Regions from separate parts of the Vreelandella sp. EE27 genome, predicted to be linked through region 2. Evidence: riboswitches for the same ligand, from Rfam matches in the RefSeq annotation. Region 2 holds a riboswitch; the other holds the start of a gene.

Region 1 (4,416 bases), 750 kb from region 2:
TTACCGCTCGTTGTGGGTAGGCAAAAGCCTTAACTGATCGGCATTAGCCCCTCGGGGCGCTTTTTTTATGCACTCGACGCCCTGCCACGAGCCCTTCTCTCAATGCCGCCCAGGCGTTTATGCGTTGCATTTTTGCCGCGGGATGAGGAGACTTAGCCTCTTTTCCTGGTGAACAAGAGTCAGCCCATGCGTTTAAACGCCGATTTTTCCCGGTTTGCCTGTGTGATGCCTGCAGAGTACGAGTGGGTGGATTCCCCCAGTGCCGGGGTTGAGCGGATGATGCTGGACCGCATCGGCGACGAGGTCGCCCGGGCGACGAGCCTTGTGCGCTATGCCCCGCACAGCCAGTTCGAGCGCCACGTGCACGGCGGCGGCGAAGAGATTTTCGTGCTGGAAGGCGTGTTTGGCGACGAACACGGCTGCTACCCGGCGGGCAGTTACCTGCGCAACCCTATCGGGACCGGCCACACCCCGCAAATAGGCGAAGAGGGCGCGCTGATTCTGGTCAAGCTTCACCAGTTCGAGCATACCGACACGCTACGCGTTGCGATGCCCGCGCACCGCCTGCCCTGGCAGCCCGACCAGCGCGAGGGTGTGCGCTATAAGATGCTGCACACCCACGGCCAGGAGCGGGTAAGCCTCGAGCAGTGGGAAGCCGATGTGACCGTCAATTACCCGCAGCTTAGCAAGGGGCTCGAGATATTCGTGCTGGAGGGTGTGCTTTGGGAAGGCGGCACCGAGTACCCGGCAGGCAGTTGGTGTCGCTATCCGTTTGGGTCACTGCCTACGCTCAAGGCGGGAAGCGACGGCGTGCGCCTGTACCTCAAGCGCGGTCACCTGTCCGCGGCGTAGCCCGCTAAAGGCCGCCAAGGCCCAGAAACGGCAACAGCGTCAGCAGCGCAATCAACACCACCGCGACGAGGGTGAGCACCACCTGAAGCGGGTGAGCCATAAAACGCCGCCAGAGCGTCGGCGCCTCGCCCCTGGCCCTGGCCTGCTCGAAGGCGTGGCGCTCGCTTTGCTGGCGGCGCTGCTGGTACTCGGCAAGCGCCGCGTCGGCGGCCTCGCGTTGGCCCTCATCGCGCAGCCAGATCGCATCGACCCCCAACCGGAAAAAGCCCGCCTGGGTCTCGTAGACATCAAAGCCGCGCTCAAAGAGTAGCGCGCGCACCTCCGACGCCTCTTCATCGGTGACATGGCGCAGCCGAAAAAGCAGATGCGCCACGCTAGTCGCCCGTCTCGGCCATCAAGTCCGCCTGGATAACCTCGATCCAGTAGCCGTCCGGGTCTTTCACGAAGATGACATCCTTCATTTTGCCCTGTTCGGCGCGCTTCACAAACGTTACCTCATTGACGTCGAACCAGGCCTGGGCGGCGTTAAGATCCGGCACACTAAAGCAGATATGACCAAAGCCCTGGGGCTCGGCGTTGCCATCGTGATAGGCGAAATCCGCCTGCTCTTCGGTGCCCCAGTTGTGGGTCAACTCCAAAAGGCCTTTCTGGCTGAACGTCCAGGCCGTGCGCTCACGGGTATCTTCGGGAATCTGCTCGTCGCTTTCGACATTGGCAAGGAAGTAGAGCGAGAACTGCATCTCGTCGAAATCGAGCCGGCGCAGTACCTGCATGCCAAATACGCGCGAATAAAATGCCAGCGCCGTTTGTGGGTCTTTCACCCGCAGCATGGTGTGGTTGAGACGAAAGCCTTGCGTGTTGGCCGGCGCGGGTACGACGCCGGGATGCTGCTCACCCTGGAAACTCATGGAACACTCCTTATTTGACGCGAAACTTTGACGAAACCGAGACTTTGTACAAGGCTGTAGTCTAATTGATACAGGTGCAACGCACATTCAACGCCCGTTCGACATACAAACTTAACCATGAGGGCAGACCTTGGCTAATTCCAGCCCTGCTCTCAGGAGGCATCATGTCTCGTGACCGTAACGTTTTCGGTGAGCCTTTAACACCCTGCTGCCATAGTCCTAAAGCAGGCTTCTACCGCGACGGTTTTTGCCGCGTAGGCCCTAATGACATCGGCGTACACTCGGTGTGCGCCATTGTGACAGAAGAGTTCCTGGCGTTCTCCCAGGCGCAGGGTAATGACCTTGTCACCCCGCGCCCGGAATTCGGCTTTCCGGGCCTGGCGCCGGGCGACCGCTGGTGCCTTTGCGCCAAACGCTGGCAGGAAGCCGCCGATGTCGGCCTGGCACCGCCGGTCATCCTGTCCGGCACGCATGAGAAAACCCTCGACATCGTTCCGCTGATCACCTTACAGCAGCACGCCATGGATGCCGTGCACTAGATACTCGCCAGGCTTTACAAGCCACCTCAGTATCCGGATAGTAGACCCACGACAGGGGCGCCCGGCAACGGGCTGAGACGTACCCTTTGAACCTGAACCGGATAGTACCGGCGTAGGGAGTCGTGGTGTTCTCACCACCTCCCGCCCGGGAGGATGCCATGACTCTACCCCCCCTTGGACGCTACCTGAGCGCGCTACATGATGCGACGCCGCTCGTACACTGCATGACCAATTTCGTGGCCATGAATTCGACCGCCAACCTCGTGCTGGCCGTGGGCGCCTCGCCTGCCATGTTGCATGCCCAAGAAGAAGCGCCGGAGTTCACGGCGATCGCGGATGCGCTTTCGATCAATATCGGCACCATCTCGCCGCATTGGGCAGCGTCGATGCTGGCCTGCGCCGAGGTGGCCAGGCGCCAAACAAAGCCTTGGGTGCTGGACCCGGTCGCGGTGGGCGCCACGGCCTATCGTCAAAGGCTGTGTGAAGAGCTTTTAGCCCTCGAGCCCACGATCATTCGCGCCAACGCCTCGGAAGTATTGGCCCTTAGTGGATTGGAAAGTCGCGGTCGCGGCGTGGACGCCGCCGCCAATGTCCAGCAGGCCGACGACGCTGCCATCGCGCTTGCCCAACGCCACGGCTGCGTCGTGGCCATGACCGGCGAGCAGGACTTCATCACCGATGGCACCCAACATGCCCGGGTCACCGGTGGCCACGCGCTGATGCCCCGGGTGACTACGCTTGGCTGCGGGCTTAGCGCCATTGCGGCCGGTTTCGTTGCCGCCACGCCTCAGGAACCCTTCAAGGCGAGCGTAGCCGCGCTTGCCGGCTTTGCACTGGCGGGCAGCCGGGCAGGGAAAAAAGCCAGCGGCCCGGGTAGCTTTCAGGTCGAGCTGTTGGATGCGCTCTATCAGCTGACGCCCGAGACGCTATCGCGTCAGGGCCTTTGGGAGAACGTCGACCCGGCCAACAGCCAGGGAGCGCCGCAGTGAGCCTCGACCTTTCGCTTTATCTGGTGACCGACGCGGCGCTGTGCAGTGCTTACGGGCTCGAAAAAACGGTCGAGGCGGCGGTGGCCGGTGGCGTCACCGTCGTGCAGCTTCGCGACAAGCACGCAAGCGATGCGGCCATGATCGACCAGGCCAGACGCTTGAAGGCATTGCTGGCGGGTAGCGGCGTTCCCTTGATCATCAACGACCGGCTGCACGTGGCCGTCGAAAGCGGCGCCGATGGCCTGCACGTGGGTCAAAGCGACGCCACAGTGCCGAGTGCTCGCCAGGCTTTAGGCCGTCATGCGCTGTTGGGGCTGTCGATCAATACGCTGGCCGAGCTCGAAAGTGCTCCGCTTGAGACGCTGGACTACCTGGGGCTCGGCCCGGTCTTTGCCACCACCAGCAAGCAGGATCACGCCCAGCCGCTGGGCTTTGACGGCCTGGCAGCCCTGGCCCGGGCGAGCCGCCTGCCAAGCGTGGCCATTGGCGGGCTGAAAGCCGAGCACGCCGGGCGCGTGTTCGAAGCCGGTGCCCACGGCCTGGCGGTGATTTCGGCCATTTGCGGCACGCCCGACCCTTACCAGGCCGCCCTGGCGTTCAAACGGTGAAGCACCAACTCGAGCATATCAGTGCCTTCGTGAAGGTCGCCGAGCTGGGTAGCTACACCCGCGCCGCCGAGGCGCTGGATATCTCGCGTACCCGGCTTTCCCGCCAGGTGATGGCGCTGGAGGAGTCGCTGGGGGCGCGGCTTTTGCAGCGCACTACCCGGCGCATTCACCTGACCACCGAAGGCGAGCGCTACCTGGCCCACGCCCAGGCCATTTTGCAGGCGCTGGACGAAGCGGCGAGCGACGTGAGCAGTACCACCCAGCAGGTGGGCGGCGAGATGCGCATCAATGCGCCGATGAGCTTCGGCGTGCGCCACCTGGCGCCGCTGGTCGCCCGCTTCATGACCGAGCATCCCGCGCTCCGGGTGCGCTTGGATCTCAACGACCGCCGAGTGGATCTTGTCGAGGAGGGCTACGACGTGGCGATCCGTATCGGCAAGCTGGCCGACTCCAACCTGATTGCCCGGCGTATCACCCGCTGCCGGATGCTGTTCTGCGCCTCGCCGGATTACCTTGAGCG
Region 2 (4,416 bases):
GGATGTAGCGCAGCATCGACGTATCGGCGGTCGAGTCGCTGTCGTCGCCGCAGCCGCTGAGTACGCTACCGCCCAACAGAGCAAGGGAGGCCGCCAGGTAGGTTTTTTTATTCATCGTCGGGTCGCTCTCTGAAAGGAAACCCAAAGAATACATAACTGGGGTTAACAACTCTATTGTCCCCTGACGCTGAATCGGGTTTTTTCGATCGACATCGCGCACCTTCGAAAAAACGGCCTCGATGGCCCGCTCATATCAAGCGCGGGCCATCGAGGCCATGGCAGCGAAGCGACAACGTATTGGCGCGTTACACCTTCTGGTAAAGCTCGCCGCCTTCCTCGCGGAATTTATCCGCCTGTTCCTGCATGCCCCGCGCCGCGTCACTTCCCGAGGCGGTGTCGCGGTAGGTATCGCGCACTTCCTGGCTTATTTTCATCGAGCAGAACTTCGGCCCGCACATGGAGCAAAAATGCGCCACCTTGGCGGAGTCCTTGGGCAGGGTTTCGTCGTGATAGCTGCGCGCGGTATCCGGGTCCAGCCCCAGGTTGAACTGGTCTTCCCAGCGGAACTCGAAGCGCGCTTTGGAGAGCGCGTTGTCGCGACGTTGGGAGGCCGGGTGGCCCTTGGCCAGGTCCGCTGCGTGGGCGGCAATCTTGTAGGTGATGATGCCGGTTTTGACATCCTCCTTGTTGGGCAGCCCCAGGTGCTCCTTGGGCGTCACGTAGCAGAGCATCGCGCAGCCGAACCAGCCGATCATGGCAGCGCCGATGCCGGAGGTAATGTGGTCGTACCCTGGCGCGATATCCGTCACCAACGGGCCCAGGGTATAAAAGGGCGCCTCGTCGCAGTACTCGAGTTGCTTGTCCATGTTCTCCTTCACCAGGTGCATGGGCACGTGGCCGGGGCCCTCGATCATCACCTGCACGTCGTGCTGCCAGGCAATGTGGGTCAGCTCGCCCAGGGTTTTCAGCTCCGCCATTTGGGCGTCGTCGTTGGCATCGGCAATCGAGCCCGGGCGCAGGCCGTCGCCGAGAGAGAACGCCACGTCGTACTGCTTGCAGATCTCGCAGATCTCCTCGAAGTGGGTATACAGGAAGCTCTCCTGATGGTGATACAAACACCACTTCGCCATGATGGAGCCGCCCCGGGAGACGATCCCGGTGACGCGGTTGGCGGTCAGCGGCACGTAGCGCAGTAATACGCCTGCGTGAATGGTGAAGTAGTCCACGCCCTGTTCCGCCTGCTCAATCAGCGTGTCGCGAAACACCTCCCAGGTGAGGTTCTCCGCTACGCCGTTCACCTTTTCCAGCGCCTGGTAGATCGGCACCGTGCCGATGGGCACCGGCGAGTTGCGCAGTATCCACTCGCGGGTCTCGTGAATGTTCTGCCCGGTGGAGAGATCCATGATGGTATCCGCGCCCCAGCGGATGCCCCAGGTCATCTTGTCGACTTCCTCCTCGATGGACGAGGTCACCGCCGAGTTGCCCAGGTTGCCGTTGATCTTCACCAGGAAGTTGCGCCCGATGATCATCGGCTCGCTTTCCGGGTGGTTGATGTTGTTGGGAATGATCGCCCGGCCGCGGGCCACCTCAGAACGCACGAATTCCGGGGTGACCTCCTCGGGGATGCTGGCGCCGAAGTTTTGGCCACGGTGCTGGTGGCCTAAAATACGCTCGACCTCGGCATCGCCCAACGCTTGGCGGCGCTGGTTTTCGCGGATGGCGATAAACTCCATCTCCGGGGTGACGATGCCAAGGCGGGCGTAGTGCAGTTGGGTCACGTTTTTGCCGGCTTTCGCCCGGCGCGGCGTGCGCTTTAAATCAAACCGAAGCTGGGCAAGGGTGGGGTCGTTGGCGCGGCGGTTGCCGTACTCCGAGGTCAATCCTTCCAGAAACTCGGTGTCGTCGCGCTCCTCGATCCACGCCCGGCGCAATTCTGGCAGGCCTTGGCGTAAATCGATTTGGGCTTCGGGGTCGGTGTAAGGGCCGGAGGTGTCGTAGACCAGCAGTGGCGGGTTTTGCTCATCTACCCCGCTGGTGGTAGTCGGCGACAGGGTAATTTCGCGAAACGGCACGCGAATGTCCGGCCGCGAGCCTTCTATATAGCGCTTGGTGGAGGCGGGCAGCGGCGCGATGGCGGCGGCATCGACTTGGGCGGTTTCGGCCAGGAAGTGTTGGGTGCGGCTCATGGTCGTGGTCTCTTTTTTGTGGTTGTAGTGGCGGTTAGTCGGTCAGGTCCAGCCCCATCTGCCAAAAGTCGATCTCCAGGCGCGTGGCATCGCGGAAGATTTTAGACAGTTCTTCAAAGCGCGCGGGCGTGACCTCGGCCAATCGGGCGTTCAGCCATTCAAGCTCCGCGTGCATCGCGGTTTGAAACTCCTCGCCTTCGTACATGGCGATCCAGGCGTCATACGCGTTATCGCCACCGCGCACCGTAGTGCCCTGGGCGTTCAGCCAGTTGGCGATCTCGCCGTAACCGACCAGGCACGGCGCGAGGGCCACGTGCAGATCCAAAAGATCGCCGCGGCTGCCGGTATCCAGCACGTAGCGGGTGTAGGCCATGGTTGCGCGGGCTTCGGGTAGCTCGGCCAAGTCGGCCTCGGAAATATCCCACTCACGGCAAAAGCCGATATGCAGGTCGAGCTCTACATCGACGATAGCCTTCATGCCCTCATGGGCCTGACGCAGGTCGGCAAGCGTGGGGCTCTTGTAGGCGGCCAGCGCGTAGGCGCGGGCGAAGTGGATCAAAAACAGGTAATCCTGCTTCAGGTAGTGGCGAAAGGATGCTTCAGGGAGCTTGGCGTTGCCCAATTGGCGCACGAAGTCGTGCTCGATGTAAGCGCGCCAGTCGTTTTGGCAGGCGGTGGTGAGATCGTTAAAGCAGTAGCCCATGTTTCCTCCGGGGGTAGAGATCCGAAGGGCAGGCGAGAAGATCGAGGAAATGGCGGGGAAGGGGAGAGAGAAATTGCACCGGCGCCATCGCTTGATCCCTACGCCGGTACCCGCGCTTTTCCAAGAAAGCGCATTAGCCGGATCAGGTTCAGCGGGACCAGCGCTTGGAAGCTTTAAGCTCGCCCTGCGCCATCTCAGCCGGATATCACCGGCACCCCGTCAAGCAGTTGTCTTGGCGAGTCTAGGGCTGGGCGGGGGGAGATGCAAGTGAGGCTATGGTCGAATTTCTTTGCCCCATCGAGAATCACTGGGGTAAATTTACTTGAGTAGCGGCATCAACTTTAGTGAACCTGCCAAGCTGTTCATCGAAATTGAAAAGACGGCCGTATAAACAATTTTAAGCACCCATTAAGCCAAGGAATCGCTTTGGATATACGCATTGATGATTTAAAGAGCCCGGAAGTGATCAGCTTGATAAGCGAACACCTTGCCTCAATGGCACCGACGGCGCCCCCCGAGAGCCGCCATGCACTCGATCTTGATGGGTTGCGAAGCCCCAACATTACATTCTGGACGATATGGGACGGCTCGCAACTTGCAGGTATCGGCGCACTAAAACGCCTTTCTCAAGAGCATGGAGAGATTAAATCCATGCGGACGGCCCAACGCTACCTGGGCCAAGGCGTTGCGTCCCGGTTGCTTTCGCACATTGTCGATGAAGCCAAAAAGAACGGGTACGTTCGGCTGAGCCTGGAAACCGGTTCGATGGATTATTTTGAGCCAGCGAGGAAGCTATACGCCTCGTTTGACTTCACGCCATGCCCACCTTTCGAAGATTACGTAGACGATCCGAACAGTGTATTTATGACCAAATATATCGCCTGAATCAGGTTCAACGGGAATAACGCTTGGTATCCTAAAAGACATGCTCTGCGTCATCTCTGGCGGATATCCTCGACACCTCGACAAGTAGTTTAGGGCGGTGGAGGAAGGCCCAAGAGGGTAGTCAACGGTGCTACGGGTTAATTTAATCGATGGGGGTATCAACACTCATCATCACAGCATGTTGCGATCTGGAAGCATCGATATTGGACTACGATAACAAAACAGGCTGGGAAACCTTCTACCGCGCCAATCAAACGCGAGCCGCGTCACCGCTGTTAAGGCGCGGCTTGGGTAATGAATGTTTACCCAAAGGCAACGATCATGCTATCGATTTAGGCTGCGGAGGCGGCATTGAAACCGCGCTACTTCTTAAGGCGAGTTGGAAGGTGTTGGCGATCGACAAGGAGCCCAACGCCATTGCGCGAATCGAAGCACTGAAAGCTGAATTACCCGGTATTGATCTGGAAGTTGTGGCTTCGCGTTTCGAGGAATTGAAAGGCCTGCCATCGTCAGCACTGATCCATGCCGGACTAAGCTTGCCGTTCTGCGAGCCAACGTACTTTTCTACATTGTGGGGCGTGATCTTTTCAGCATTAGAGCCGGGCGGCTTGTTTGTCGGGCATCTCTTCGGTGACAGGCATG

What was found. A riboswitch is a leader RNA that binds a small molecule or an ion and turns the genes downstream of it on or off. The one in region 2 is predicted to bind thiamine pyrophosphate.
Region 1: it holds a riboswitch for thiamine pyrophosphate, as region 2 does, so the genes downstream of both, thiM (hydroxyethylthiazole kinase) here and tenA (thiaminase II) in region 2, are expected to answer to the same signal.

Annotation. Positions count from the first base shown of each region.
Region 1 is NZ_OZ309109.1:209,022-213,437, reverse strand. Features, by position in the region: gene ACWHVV_RS01065 (cupin domain-containing protein) at 187-852, shown strand; gene ACWHVV_RS01060 (DUF6164 family protein) at 857-1,225, opposite strand; gene gloA (lactoylglutathione lyase) at 1,227-1,760, opposite strand; gene ACWHVV_RS01050 (DUF2237 family protein) at 1,925-2,299, shown strand; TPP riboswitch at 2,343-2,435, shown strand; gene thiM (hydroxyethylthiazole kinase) at 2,458-3,288, shown strand; gene thiE (thiamine phosphate synthase) at 3,285-3,896, shown strand; gene ACWHVV_RS01035 (LysR substrate-binding domain-containing protein) at 3,893-4,416, shown strand, end outside.
Region 2 is NZ_OZ309109.1:956,714-961,129, forward strand. Features, by position in the region: gene ACWHVV_RS04530 (hypothetical protein) at 1-115, opposite strand, end outside; gene thiC (phosphomethylpyrimidine synthase ThiC) at 306-2,186, opposite strand; gene tenA (thiaminase II) at 2,221-2,889, opposite strand; TPP riboswitch at 2,968-3,118, opposite strand; gene ACWHVV_RS04545 (GNAT family N-acetyltransferase) at 3,316-3,774, shown strand; gene ACWHVV_RS04550 (class I SAM-dependent methyltransferase) at 3,978-4,416, shown strand, end outside.